2 regions of the Massilia sp. P2_C2 genome follow, and region 1 is predicted to be linked to the other one. Evidence: predicted binding sites of a transcription regulator. Region 1 holds the regulator's gene; the other holds the start of a gene.
What was found. Region 1 encodes sigma-54, which starts transcription at its own class of promoters, with help from an activator protein. Its sites were predicted from a motif close to TGGCANGNAANCTGCTTT; they were not measured.
Positions count from the first base shown of each region.

Region 2: a site for sigma-54 is predicted at 1,409-1,426, ahead of AC1DYX_RS03470 (PEP-CTERM sorting domain-containing protein). Genes of this name have one in related genera too.

Region 1 is NZ_JBFUDR010000245.1:132-7,150, forward strand. It holds gene AC1DYX_RS22985 (hypothetical protein) at 45-275, shown strand; gene AC1DYX_RS22990 (hypothetical protein) at 293-751, opposite strand; gene AC1DYX_RS22995 (enoyl-CoA hydratase/isomerase family protein) at 748-1,848, opposite strand; gene hpf (ribosome hibernation-promoting factor, HPF/YfiA family) at 1,960-2,319, opposite strand; gene AC1DYX_RS23005 (RNA polymerase factor sigma-54) at 2,385-3,890, opposite strand; gene lptB (LPS export ABC transporter ATP-binding protein) at 3,893-4,684, opposite strand; gene lptA (lipopolysaccharide transport periplasmic protein LptA) at 4,699-5,313, opposite strand; gene lptC (LPS export ABC transporter periplasmic protein LptC) at 5,342-5,944, opposite strand; gene AC1DYX_RS23025 (KdsC family phosphatase) at 5,955-6,488, opposite strand; gene AC1DYX_RS23030 (KpsF/GutQ family sugar-phosphate isomerase) at 6,488-7,019, opposite strand, start outside.
Region 2 is NZ_JBFUDR010000015.1:28,528-33,222, reverse strand. It holds gene AC1DYX_RS03475 (aldo/keto reductase) at 1-608, shown strand, start outside; gene AC1DYX_RS03470 (PEP-CTERM sorting domain-containing protein) at 636-1,322, opposite strand; gene AC1DYX_RS03465 (glycoside hydrolase family 1 protein) at 1,536-2,783, opposite strand; gene AC1DYX_RS03460 (bile acid:sodium symporter family protein) at 2,869-3,798, opposite strand; gene AC1DYX_RS03455 (3-hydroxybutyrate dehydrogenase) at 3,874-4,656, opposite strand; gene AC1DYX_RS03450 (patatin-like phospholipase family protein) at 4,640-4,695, opposite strand, start outside.

The DNA of each region.
Region 1 (7,019 bases):
GGAGTGGCGCCGCTCCTGCGGAGGCCCCTTCGGACACGCGTGTCATGATGGGCAGCGCCAGCGGCGGCTCCACAGTCCGTTACACCGCGGAGAAGGCCGCCGCCGAAGCACATGAATCGGCTGAGGTAGCGAAAAAAGCGGCGGAAGAGGCCAAGGCACAAGCGGCCGAAGCCAAACGGGCACGCATACGCGCCGAACGCGCCAGGCGCGCTGCCGTCAAATCAAATCAGCCAACGATGGAAGAGAAGTCACAAATGAAGCAGGAACATAAATAAAGGGCTCGGTCGGCGACTCACGCCACGCCAAACCGCCGCCGCAAGCGCGCATGGCGATGCCGGAAGAACAGCGCCACGCACGCGCGCACGAGCACGCGCGGCAGAGCGCGCCGCGGCCGGAACGTCAGGCAGTCGACGACCACCGTCCCCTGCCCCGCCGCCATGACCGTGCGCTCGTGCTGCCAATACGCCATCGACAGCATCGGAGAACGTTCCAGGAAGCGCCGGCCCGGCTCGATTTCGACGAGGGGCAGGTCGCTCCAGTCGACGGGCAGCACGCGCAGCAGCAGGGGCCAACTGCGGCACAACCGCTGGCCCGGCACGAAGGCGCCGCCGGGCAGGCATTTCATCTCCCTCGGGAAGGTCATGCGCAGCAGCGGCGCCATCTCGTCGGCAATGCCCTCGACCGACGTTGCCCACGCCCATACTGCGGGCTGATCGGCGGCGAGCGCGGATTCGAACCGCAGCCCGATCATGCGCCGCTTGCGTCGCGCAGATCGCGCAGCGGATGCGCGTGCCCCGGCCACACGGGCGCGAAGAACGCGGCCACCATCTCCGGGGTGACGTCGGACAGCAGAGGCGGCGTCCAGCGCGGCGCATTGTCCTTGTCGATCACGAGCGCGCGCACGCCTTCGATCACCTCGCCATGCTCGAACGTGCGACGCACGAGCGCCCGTTCCATGCGCAGGCAGTCGGCCACGCCGAGCTCCTCTCCGCGCACGAGCATCTCGCGCGTCACGCACATCATCAGCGGCGAGCGCTGGCGCATCGTGGCCAGCGTCTGTTGCGCGAACGGGCTCGCGTCGGATTCCAGCGAAGCCATCACGGCCGCGACGGAATCGGCGCCGAAATGGCGGTCGATGGCTGTGCGCTGCGCGGCCAATTCCCCGCCGCCCGCATCGGCAGCAAACGGCGCCGCGAACGCGCGGATCGCATCAGGGAGTCGAGCGCCCGGCGTCGCCCCGACCAGCGCCTGCAGCGCGTCCAGCTGCGCGGCCGGCACGAACACGTCGGCCAGGCCCGCGTAGATGGCGTCTGCCGCGCCGATCGTCGCCCCCGTCACGCCGAGGTAATGGCCCACGCGGCCCGGCGCGTGCGACAGGAAGTGGCTGCCGCCGACGTCCGGGAACAGGCCGATGTTCACCTCGGGCATGGCGATCTTCGAGCGTTCCGTCACGATGCGCAGGCCGCAGCCAGGCCCGCCCTGCGCAATGCCCATGCCGCCGCCCATCACGACGCCATCCATCAGCGCGATGTACGGCTTCGGATAAAAGTGGATCAGGTGGTTGAGGGCGTATTCCTCGGTGAAGAAATCGTCCAGCAGCGGGCTGCCCGTCTGCGGCGTGGCGCTGCCGGCCTGGTGGAAGAACCGGATGTCGCCGCCGGCGCACAAGGCCTTTGCGCTCGTGCTCCCGATGCAGACGGCGTCGATGCCCGCATCGTCACGCCAGGCAAGCAGTGTTGCCGTGAGCACGCGGACCATGTCCAGCGACAACGAGTTCAGCGCCTTGGGGCGGTCGAGGGTGATGATGCCGGTGCGGTTGGCGACGCGCGTTTGAACGTAGTCGGTCATGTCTCTTGTTGTTTGAATAATGAGACCGCATTGTAACGCGCGTGGCGGGCCCAAAAATACGAAAAGGGCGCCGATGCGCCCTTCGTTTCCTGGTGCTGCGTCAGCGTGGCATCACGCCGCGGCGGCAGCTTCCTCTCCTCCTTCGGACATGCGTTTGATGGACGCGTTGTCATGATCCTTGAGCATCTGCTTGTACTTGACGACCTGGCGATCGAGGCGATCCATCAGCATGTCGATGGCGGCATACAGGTCGTGCGCAGCGCTGGCGACATGGACGATCTTGCCTGCGAGCCTCAGGTTGATCTCGGCTTTCTGGCGTTTTTCTTTCTCGGTGAGATTGTCAATGCAGAGGATGACATGGGAATCGATCACTTGATCGAAATGGCGGGTAATGCGTTCGAGCTTGTTCTGTACGTATTCTCGGATGGCTGGAGTTACATCGAGATGATGTCCGCTGATAGTGAGATTCATACACACTCCTTTGAAGATACCCTGCCATGACGTGCGCGCATCCAGCGCAACGCGGCAGTGTGGTGTTACAAGGATTTGCGGAGACTGACGGGTGGGATCTTCAGCGCCTCACGGTATTTCGCGACCGTGCGCCGCGCGATAACCATTCCCTGTTCCCCTAGCATCTCCGCGATCTTGCTGTCGGATAAAGGATTCTTGGGGTCTTCTGCTCCTGTCAATTGTACGATGAGGGCCCGTATTGCCGTCGAAGAAGCTTCGCCTCCCGCCTCGGTGGCAACGTGACTCCCGAAGAAATACTTCAACTCAAACATGCCGTGCGGGGTCAGCATGTATTTCTGAGTTGTGACTCGAGAAATTGTGCTCTCGTGTAGACCTAGTGTATCAGCTATCTCACGTAAAACAAGGGGCCGCATCGCGACTGCGCCGTGGGAAAAAAAGTTACGCTGGCGATCCACGATGGCTTGTGCCACGCGCAAGATTGTGTCGAAGCGCTGGCGCATGTTCTTGATGAGCCACTTGGCTTCCTGCAACTGTGCGTTCAACTGCGTGTCCGATTTCCCCTGCTTGAGCAGCGAGGCATACAGGCTGTTCACGCGCAGGCGCGGCATCACTTCCGGGTTCAGCTGCACGCTCCAGCCATCCTTGGCGCGGCGCACGATCACGTCGGGCACGACGAAGTCCGACACGTCCGACGCGAACGCCGCGCCCGGATGCGGATTGCACTGGCGGATCACGGCCTGGGCTTCGCGCAGGTCTTCGTCGTCGCAGTCGAGCGCCTTCTTGAGCTTGTTGAACTCGCGCTGCGCGAACCACGTGAGGTATTTTTCGACGATGGTCAGCGCCATGCGCCGCGTGACGAGCGGCACGCCGGGCATGCGCCGGATCTGCAGGGCCAGGCACTCGGCCGCGCTGCGCGCGCCCACGCCGGGCGGGTCCATGCTTTGCACGAGGGCCAAGGCCGTGCGCAATTCCTCGAACTCGATGTCGAGTTCTTCCGGCAGGCGCGCATGGATCTCGTCCAGCGATTCCTCCAGATAGCCATTGTCGTCCAGTGCGTCGACGACCAGTTCCACGAGTGCGCAATCGCGCGCGCCGCAGCACGTCAGGCGTGCCTGTTCCATCAGGAGCTCGCGCAGCGTGACGGGGCTCGCTTCCAGTTGCGGGCGGCCATCCTCGTCCTCGCCGCCGTTGCCGCTGCCGCTGCGGCCGGATTCGCCCCAGTCGGCATCGCCGCCTTCGCCGCCGGTCTCTGCGCCGCCGTCGCCACCGTTCTCGCCATTGCCGTTCTCGGAGGTGGCAGCACCGCCGCCCTCTTCGCCTGAACTCTGCGAAGACGCGGGCGCCTCGCCCTGCGAAGACGCGGGTGCGCTGTTGATGGCGCCGTCGGCCAGCAGGCGTACGGAACGGTCGAGCGGATCGTCGAGCCGCTCGAGCAGCGGGTTCTCGCCCAGCACCTGCTCGATTTCCTGGTGCAATTCCAGTGTCGACAGTTGCAGCAGCCGGATCGACTGCTGGAGCTGCGGCGTCAGCGCGAGGTGCTGTGAAGTCTTGAGTTGCAGCGTCTGTTTCATGACTACATTCGGAAGTGTTCGCCCAGGTAGACGCGGCGCACCGACTCGTTGGCGATGATGTCGTCGGGACGGCCGGAGGCCAGCACCGCGCCCTGGTTGATGATGTAGGCGCGATCGCAGATGCCCAGCGTCTCGCGCACGTTATGGTCCGTGATCAGCACACCGATGCCGCGCTCCTTCAGGAAACGCACGATGCGCTGGATCTCGATCACGGCAATCGGATCCACGCCGGCGAACGGTTCGTCCAGCAGCACGAAGCGCGGATCGGTCGCCAGCGCGCGCGCGATCTCCACGCGGCGGCGCTCGCCGCCGGACAGCGACAGCGCGGGGTTCTCGCGCAGCTTCTCGATCTGCAGCTCGGTCAGCAGCTCGTCGAGGCGTTCGGCGATGCGCGTCTTGGTCAGGGGCTTGCCGTTCTCGCGCTGCAGTTCCAGCACGGCGCGGATGTTTTCTTCCACCGTCAGCTTGCGGAACACCGACGCTTCCTGCGGCAGGTACGACAGGCCAAGGAGCGCGCGCCGGTGGATCGGCAGGCTCGTGATGTCGGTGCCGTTGATGTCGATGCTGCCGGCGTCCGACGGCACCAGGCCCACGATCATGTAGAACGACGTCGTCTTGCCGGCGCCGTTCGGCCCCAGCAGCCCGACCACTTCGCCGCACGCGACCTGCAGCGACACGTCGCGCACCACGAGGCGCTTGCCGTAGCTCTTCTGCAGCCCCTTGACGACGAGCGTGCTGCCGCCGCATGCGGCCGGTGCCGTCAGCATGCCTGCTTCCATCGTGCGTTGTTCCATCACGCGTGCCTCCGTCATTGCTTGCCCGCCGGGGCGGCGGCAGGGGCGCCGGCAGCCGCAGGGAGGGCGGCCGCAGGGCCGCCCGCTGCCGGCGCCGCCGTCGTGCGGCGCGGCGCGATGATCAGCGTGTTGCGGCCCTGGCCCGGCTTGCTCTGGCCGCTGACGTCATTGCGCACGTTCGCGACTTCGGTGCGGTTGTCGTAGGCGATGTAGGCGCCATCGACCTCGTTCGCCAGGCGGCCGTTCTCCAGCTGCCGCACGATGGCCTTCGAGAACAGTTTCACGATTTCCGTGCGCTCGTCGTATTCGATGCGCTCGGCCTGGCCCTCGACCCACAGGTCCGGGCCGCCGTCGCGCTTCTGGCGAAAGCTGGCCGTCTTGCCCGGGTTGGCCGTCAGCGTGACGCTCATATAGCCTTCCGGCGATTCCTTCAGCACGGCCTTGTCCGACTTCAGGGTGAGGGTGCCGCGCGTGAGCACGACGTTGCCCGTCAGGATGCGGACCTGGTTCACCTCGTCCACGTCCAGCGTGTCGAAGTTGATGACGGCCTGCTTGAGCGAGTCGGCGCGCTCGGCCCAGGCGGAGAGCGAGGCGAACGACAGGATGGCGACGGCAAGGTGTTTTTTCATGGATCTCGTCCTTGTTGTTAGGTACGCGTCAGCGCGGGGCGCGCGGCGGATAGATGATCTGGCCGCGTCCGCCCAGGTGCACCTGCTGCGTGGCGTTATTGGCGAGCATGCCGATGCCGGTCACGGACGACGCGCCCAGCTGCATCTCGATCGCCTTGTCGGTCTTGACGATGTCCTCGTCCGGCAGCACCGTCAACGCTTCCGTACGGATCCGCAGCGGCTCCGACTTCGCGCCGGCGGGGCGCTGGATGTCGACGTTGCCGGTCAGGTCGATCTGGTTCTGGTTCTGGCTGACCAGCGCACGCTCGGCCGTCATCGTCATGGGCGGGTGCTCGACGGTGAGGCTGTGCACGACGGGCTTGTCGACGAGGGCCGTATTGTCGGCCGGATGGTGCGTCAGGCGTTCGCCCGAGATCACGTAGCGCGGCTTGCCGGTCTCCGACATGCGCACCCAGCTGAAGTTGTCGATGATGTAGTCCGGCTCGTTGCCCGCACTGGCGCCCGGTGCATTCTCTTCGCCCTGCAGCACCTGCACGAGCCAGAAGCTGCCGAACGCGCAGAACACGGCGGTCAGCATCAGGGCCAGCAGGCGCCAGCGGTGCGCGGTACGCTTGTAGCTTGCGGAGGCCATGTCTTCTCTTCTAGGCGAAGTAAGGCGCAAGCGCCTGTTCGTAGGTACCCTGGGCACGCATCACCATGTCGCACACTTCGCGCACGGCGCCGCGGCCGCCCGGGTTCTTCGTCACGTAATGAGCGCGGTACTGCACTTCCGGATGGCCGCTCGGCACCGTCACCGCAAAACCCACGCGCGTAAACAGCGGCAGGTCGATCACGTCGTCGCCGATATAGCCGCACTCCGCGGCCGTCACCCCCGTTTTATCCAGCAGCTCGGCGAACGCGAGGCGCTTGTCGTGCTGGCCCTGGAACACGTGGGTGATGCCCAGGTCGGCCGCGCGTTTGATGACGATCGGCGACGTGCGTGCGCTGATGATCGCGGTCTGCACGCCCGTGCGGTTCAGCAGCTGGATGCCGAGGCCGTCCAGCACGTAGAACGTCTTCGTGACTTCGCCGTCCGGGCCATAGGTCAGGCTGCCGTCGGTGAGGACGCCGTCGACGTCGAAAATCATGACTTTTACGCGCGCTGCGCGCTCCATGTGTGCCAGCGGAGTCACCATCAGATCACCTTGGCGCGCGTGAGGTCGTGGATGTGCAGGGCGCCGACCAGTACGTCGTCGGCGTCGGTGACGAGCATCTGGTTGATGCGGAATTCTTCCATCACGGCGACGGCATCCACCGCCAGCTGTTCCGGGTGCACGCGGCGCGGATTCGGGTGCATGACGTCGCGAATCACGAGCTTGCTGAAATCCTGGACCTTCTCGATCAGGCGGCGCAGGTCGCCATCCGTAAACACGCCGACCGGCCGGCCGGCATCGTCGACGATGGCCGTCATGCCCATGCCCTTCTGCGAGATTTCCAGCAGGGCTTCCGTGAGCAGCGCGCCCGGTTTCACCGTCGGCACCGCGGCGCCGCTGCGCATCACGTCGCGCACGTGGGTCAGCAGGCGCCGGCCCAGCGCGCCGCCCGGGTGCGAGCGCGCGAAATCGTCCGACTTGAAGCCGCGCAGCTCGAGCAGCGCGACGGCCAGCGCATCGCCCAGCGCGAGCGTCGCGGTGGTGCTGGCGGTGGGCGCCAGGTTCAGCGGGCAG
Region 2 (4,695 bases), on a different contig from region 1:
ACTACGTCGACGTCTTTTACCACCACCGTCCCGACCCGAACACGCCGCTGGAGGAAACGATGGCGGCGCTGGACACCATCGTGCGCAGCGGCCGCGCGCTGTACGCCGGCATCTCGAATTACGGCGGCGAGCGCACGCGCGCCGCGGCGGCGGAGCTGCGTCGCCTGGGTACGCCTTTTGTGATCCACCAGATGCGCTACAGCATGCTGGTGCGCCAGGCCGAGACCGACCTGTTCCCCGTACTCGAACAGGAAGGCATCGGCGGCATCGCGTTTTCTCCGCTGGCGCAGGGCCTGCTGACGGACCGCTATCTTGGCGGCGCGCTGCCGGCCGATTCGCGCGCAGCGGGCAACGTCGGGTTCCTGAAACCGGAGCACATCACCCCGGAGCGCCTGCAGATGATCGGGGCGCTGAACGAGGCCGCGCGTACGGGCGGGCGTACGCTCGCGCAACTGGCGCTGGCCTGGGTGAAGCGCCAGCCGGCGGTCACGTCCGTGCTGATCGGTGCCAGCCGTCCCGCACAGGTGCTGGATGCGGTCAAAGCCGTGGAGATGGCGCCGCTGGCGGGGGATGAGATTGCGGCGGTGGAAGCGATCCTGGCAGGATAACGGCTTGCCGACCGCCGCGGCGGGATATTACGCCCGGTTCTTGCCGCGCTGGCGGCGTGCGGCGGCTGCGCCGAAGGCACCCGCCAGCAGCAGTGCCATGGAGCCCGGTTCCGGCACGCTGTTGCCGTTCGTGCTGGCCGCGCTGTCCAGGGTGAAGACGACACGTTCCCAGTCCGAACCCTGGTAGATCCACTCATTGTTGCCCGAACGCCAGCCGTTGAATACGAAGGCAGGCGCGATGTTCGGATTCTGGTTCCAGGAATCGATGACGCTCGACGTATGCCAGCTCAGGCGGTCGCGCTCGTCCATGCCGGCGGTATCGGCACTGCTCTGCATGATGGAATCCGTTGCGCCGGCAAAGCCCATCGAGTACCCGTTGAAATACCAGCCCACGTTGTTCGACACGTTCGTCTGGTTCCATGCGGTATACGTCGTAACGGTCGAGTATTTATCGGCGGCCAGGACGTCGATCACGCCCGAATCCTTGCGCATGGCGCCGATCATCACGTAATCCTTGTGTCCCGCGAACAGATCCGCGATCGACAGGCCGCCGCCATAATTGCTTTCGCTGATCAGCGTCCAACCCCACGTCTGGGTGACGGTATCGAGCGAGACGTCGTTCAGGACGCCGCTCGGGATCACGGACGCGGACGCGTTGGCTGCCAGGCCCAGCGATACGAGCGCCAGTGCCGACGCGATTTGTTTCAATTTCATGGAATCCCTTTCGAACTTTTTTGTGATTGATGAGTCGCTACCGTGCTGCACGTTTTAACATGCTTTTCAGGCACGAATCATTCATGTAAGCAATACTTATGCCAATCACATAACTTCTTGAATCGAAAGGAATCCTGGAATCATTGTAAATACTGGTGTCAAGTTTTCCGACAGGAATACCTCGGCTTGCCCGTCACTCCCGCTACTTCTCCCTCAACACCAATCCTTGTCCGGCTTCATGTCGAGCCGGTGCGCCGCGTCGATCACATCCTGCAGTTCCACCGGATCGCTGAACGGATCCTCGTCCAGCGCGGTGACCCGGTTCAGTTCCTTCTGCCAGCGCCGCAGCTCGGCTATGTAATCCTGGTCGGGCACGCGTTTCAGGTCGCCGTTATCCGCAACGACGTCGTGGATGCCGTTATGGACCCATTCGCCGCTGTGCCAGTCCGGCATGTCGACGCCGGGAAACAGGCAGATGCCCTGCAGGTCCATGCCGCGCCGCACCGCCGCCAGCGACTCGCACATCACGTCGTGGAGCCAGTCCGCACGGCCGCGACCGAGCCCGCTCGTCTCGCCGATGATCATCGGGCGACGATAGCGTTGCCAGACCGTTTCCAGCATGTCGCACAACGGCGCGATGCGGTCGTCGCCCGGTGCGAGGGGCGCGTGCGGACCGTGTACGCGGTATTCCATCTGCCCGAAAGAGTACGAATTCGCACCGACGATGTCGAGGATGTCGGGCGCGCCGCCGAATTCCGGATGCTCGCGGCCGTACAGGATATCCCAGGCGAGGAAGGTGTCGACACAGGTCTCGTGGTGCGCGGCCTCGATCTGGTCGGGCCGATCGCGCGGCGCCACCACCCGGACCAGCGGATCCACGTGCACCATGCGCGCGTCCGGATCGACTTCGCGGATCGCCTTGACGCCCGCGATCGCGGCCCGGCACAGCGCCAACCGCAGGCGCATCCGGTCCTCGCGCGTGCGGCGATACGGCGCCGCCCAGCCCCATTCGCCCGCACAGAACGAAAAGAAGGTGATCTCGTTGATGGGCGTGAAGAAGTGCGGACCGCGCACCCTGGGCACGACATAGGCGGCCGCGGCGCGACAGTACGTGGCGAAACGGTCGACGAAGGCGTCGGTAAACGGATCGAGATCGTCCGGGTAGCCGTAGTGGCACATGTCCCAGACCGGGATGACCTTGGCCGCGTTCATCGCATCGATGAACGGATCGACGCACGAAAAGTCGTAGCGCCCGCCCTTGTCCACCATCGGCCACGGAATGCCCTCGCGGGCCACGGCAATGCCCAGGCCGGCGAGCAGCCGGTAGTCCTCGGCCGCGTGGCGGTCGTGACCAGTTTCCGCCACCAGGTTGCGGCGCACGCGCTGGTCACCCCACAGGAACGTGGAACACTCGAAACCGGACAGGAAGAAAGTGGGAAAGATTCCAGGACGTCGTGCCACGCGGCTCTCCTTGGATTGTCGGGCGGAGCCGAGTATAGCCCGGGTTCGCGGCCCGGGCGTGCACGTTTGCCGAGGGACTACTTGACTACTTGTCGTCCCTGCGGGCAAACCACGTCGCCAGCGCGGACCCGGACAGGTTGTGCCAGACGCTGAACAGCGCGCTCGGCACGGCGGCCAGCGGTGCGAAATGCGCGGCCGCCAGCGCGGCGCCGAGGCCGGAATTCTGCATGCCCGTCTCGAACATCACGGCCTTGCGCTTGGCGAGATTCATGCCGAACGCCCTGGCGAACAGGTAGCCGAGCGCGAAGCCCAGCAGGTTGTGCAGGATGACCGCGGCAAACATCAGGAGGCCGTTGGTCAGCAGCCTGGCCTGGTTGAGTGCGACGATGATCGCGATGATCAGCACGATCGCCACCGTGGACACGAGCGGCAGCGCCTTCACGCTGGCTTCGGCCTGGCGGCGGAACAGTGTCTTCACGACGATGCCCAGCACGATGGGCACGATCACGACCTGCACGATGTCCCTGAACAGCGCCGCCGTCTGGATGGTCATCCACTCACCCGCCAGCAGCGACACCAGGGCCGGCGTCGCGAACGGTGCGATCAGCGTGGACACCGATCCGATCGACACGCCCAGCGCGACGTCGCCCCGGGAGAGGAAGGTCATGACGTTGGAGGCCGTGCCGCTCGGGCAGCAACCGACGAGGATCACGCCGACGGCGATCTCCGGCGGCAGCCGCATCGCAAGCGCCAGCGCGTACGCGATGCCGGGCATGATGAGGTAATGCCCGACGACGCCGATGGCGACATCGCGCGGCCGCCGGAAGACTTCGCGGAAATCGGCAGTGGACAAGGTCAGCCCCATGCCGAACATGACGATGCCGAGCAGCGGTGCGATCCACGTCTTGTACCCGACGAACAGCTCCGGCGCGAAGAAGCCGAAGCACGCAAACAGGATGACCCAAACCGAAAATGTCTTGCCGACGAAGGCGCTGGCTTTTTCTACTGCGTTCACGCGTGATTTCTCCCAATGGTGCGGCCTGTCGTACGGCAGGCACGGCACGCATTGTACGTCGGCGCGCGTGCCGGCTTACTGCATGAACCAGCCGTGGCTGACGACGATCGACTGCCCCGTCAACGCGTTGGTCGGGAAGGTCGCGAGGAACAGCGCCGTGCGCGCGACATCGTCGACGGTCGTGAACTCGCCGTCGACCGTCTCCTTCAGCATCACCTTTTTCACGACGTCCTCCTCGCTGATCCCCAGCTCCTTCGCCTGCTCCGGGATCTGCTTTTCGACGAGCGGCGTGCGCACGAAGCCCGGACAGATCACATTCGCGCGCACCCCGTGCGCCGCGCCTTCCTTGGCGACGACCTTGGCCAGCCCGACGAGGCCGTGCTTCGCGGCGACGTATGGAGCCTTCAGCACGGACGCTTCCCTGGAGTGCACGGACCCCATGTAGATGACGGTGCCGCCGCGGCCCTGCGCGTACATCCGCTTCAGGCACGCGCGCGTGGTGAGGAAGGCGCCGTCGAGGTGGATCGCGAGCATCTTCTTCCAGTCGGAGAATTTGAATTCATCCACCGGCGCGACGATCTGGATGCCCGCGTTCGAAACGAGGACGTCGATACCGCCGAACCTGCTTGCTACTTGCGCGATTCCCGCGTCGACCTGCTCCTCGTTCGTCACGTCCATCGCGACGGCAAGGACACGCTCACCCGATGGATCGAATTCGCGCGCGACGGCCTGCGCGGCGTCCAGGTTGAGGTCCGCGATGGCGACCTTCGCGCCGTGGGCGAAATAGGTCTGCGCGATCTCCTTGCCGATGCCGCTGGCGGCGCCGGTGACGACGGCGACTTTATCCTGCATGTTCATGGTTGTCCTTTTCTTCTGAGGTGGGAAGAGGCTGCGGAT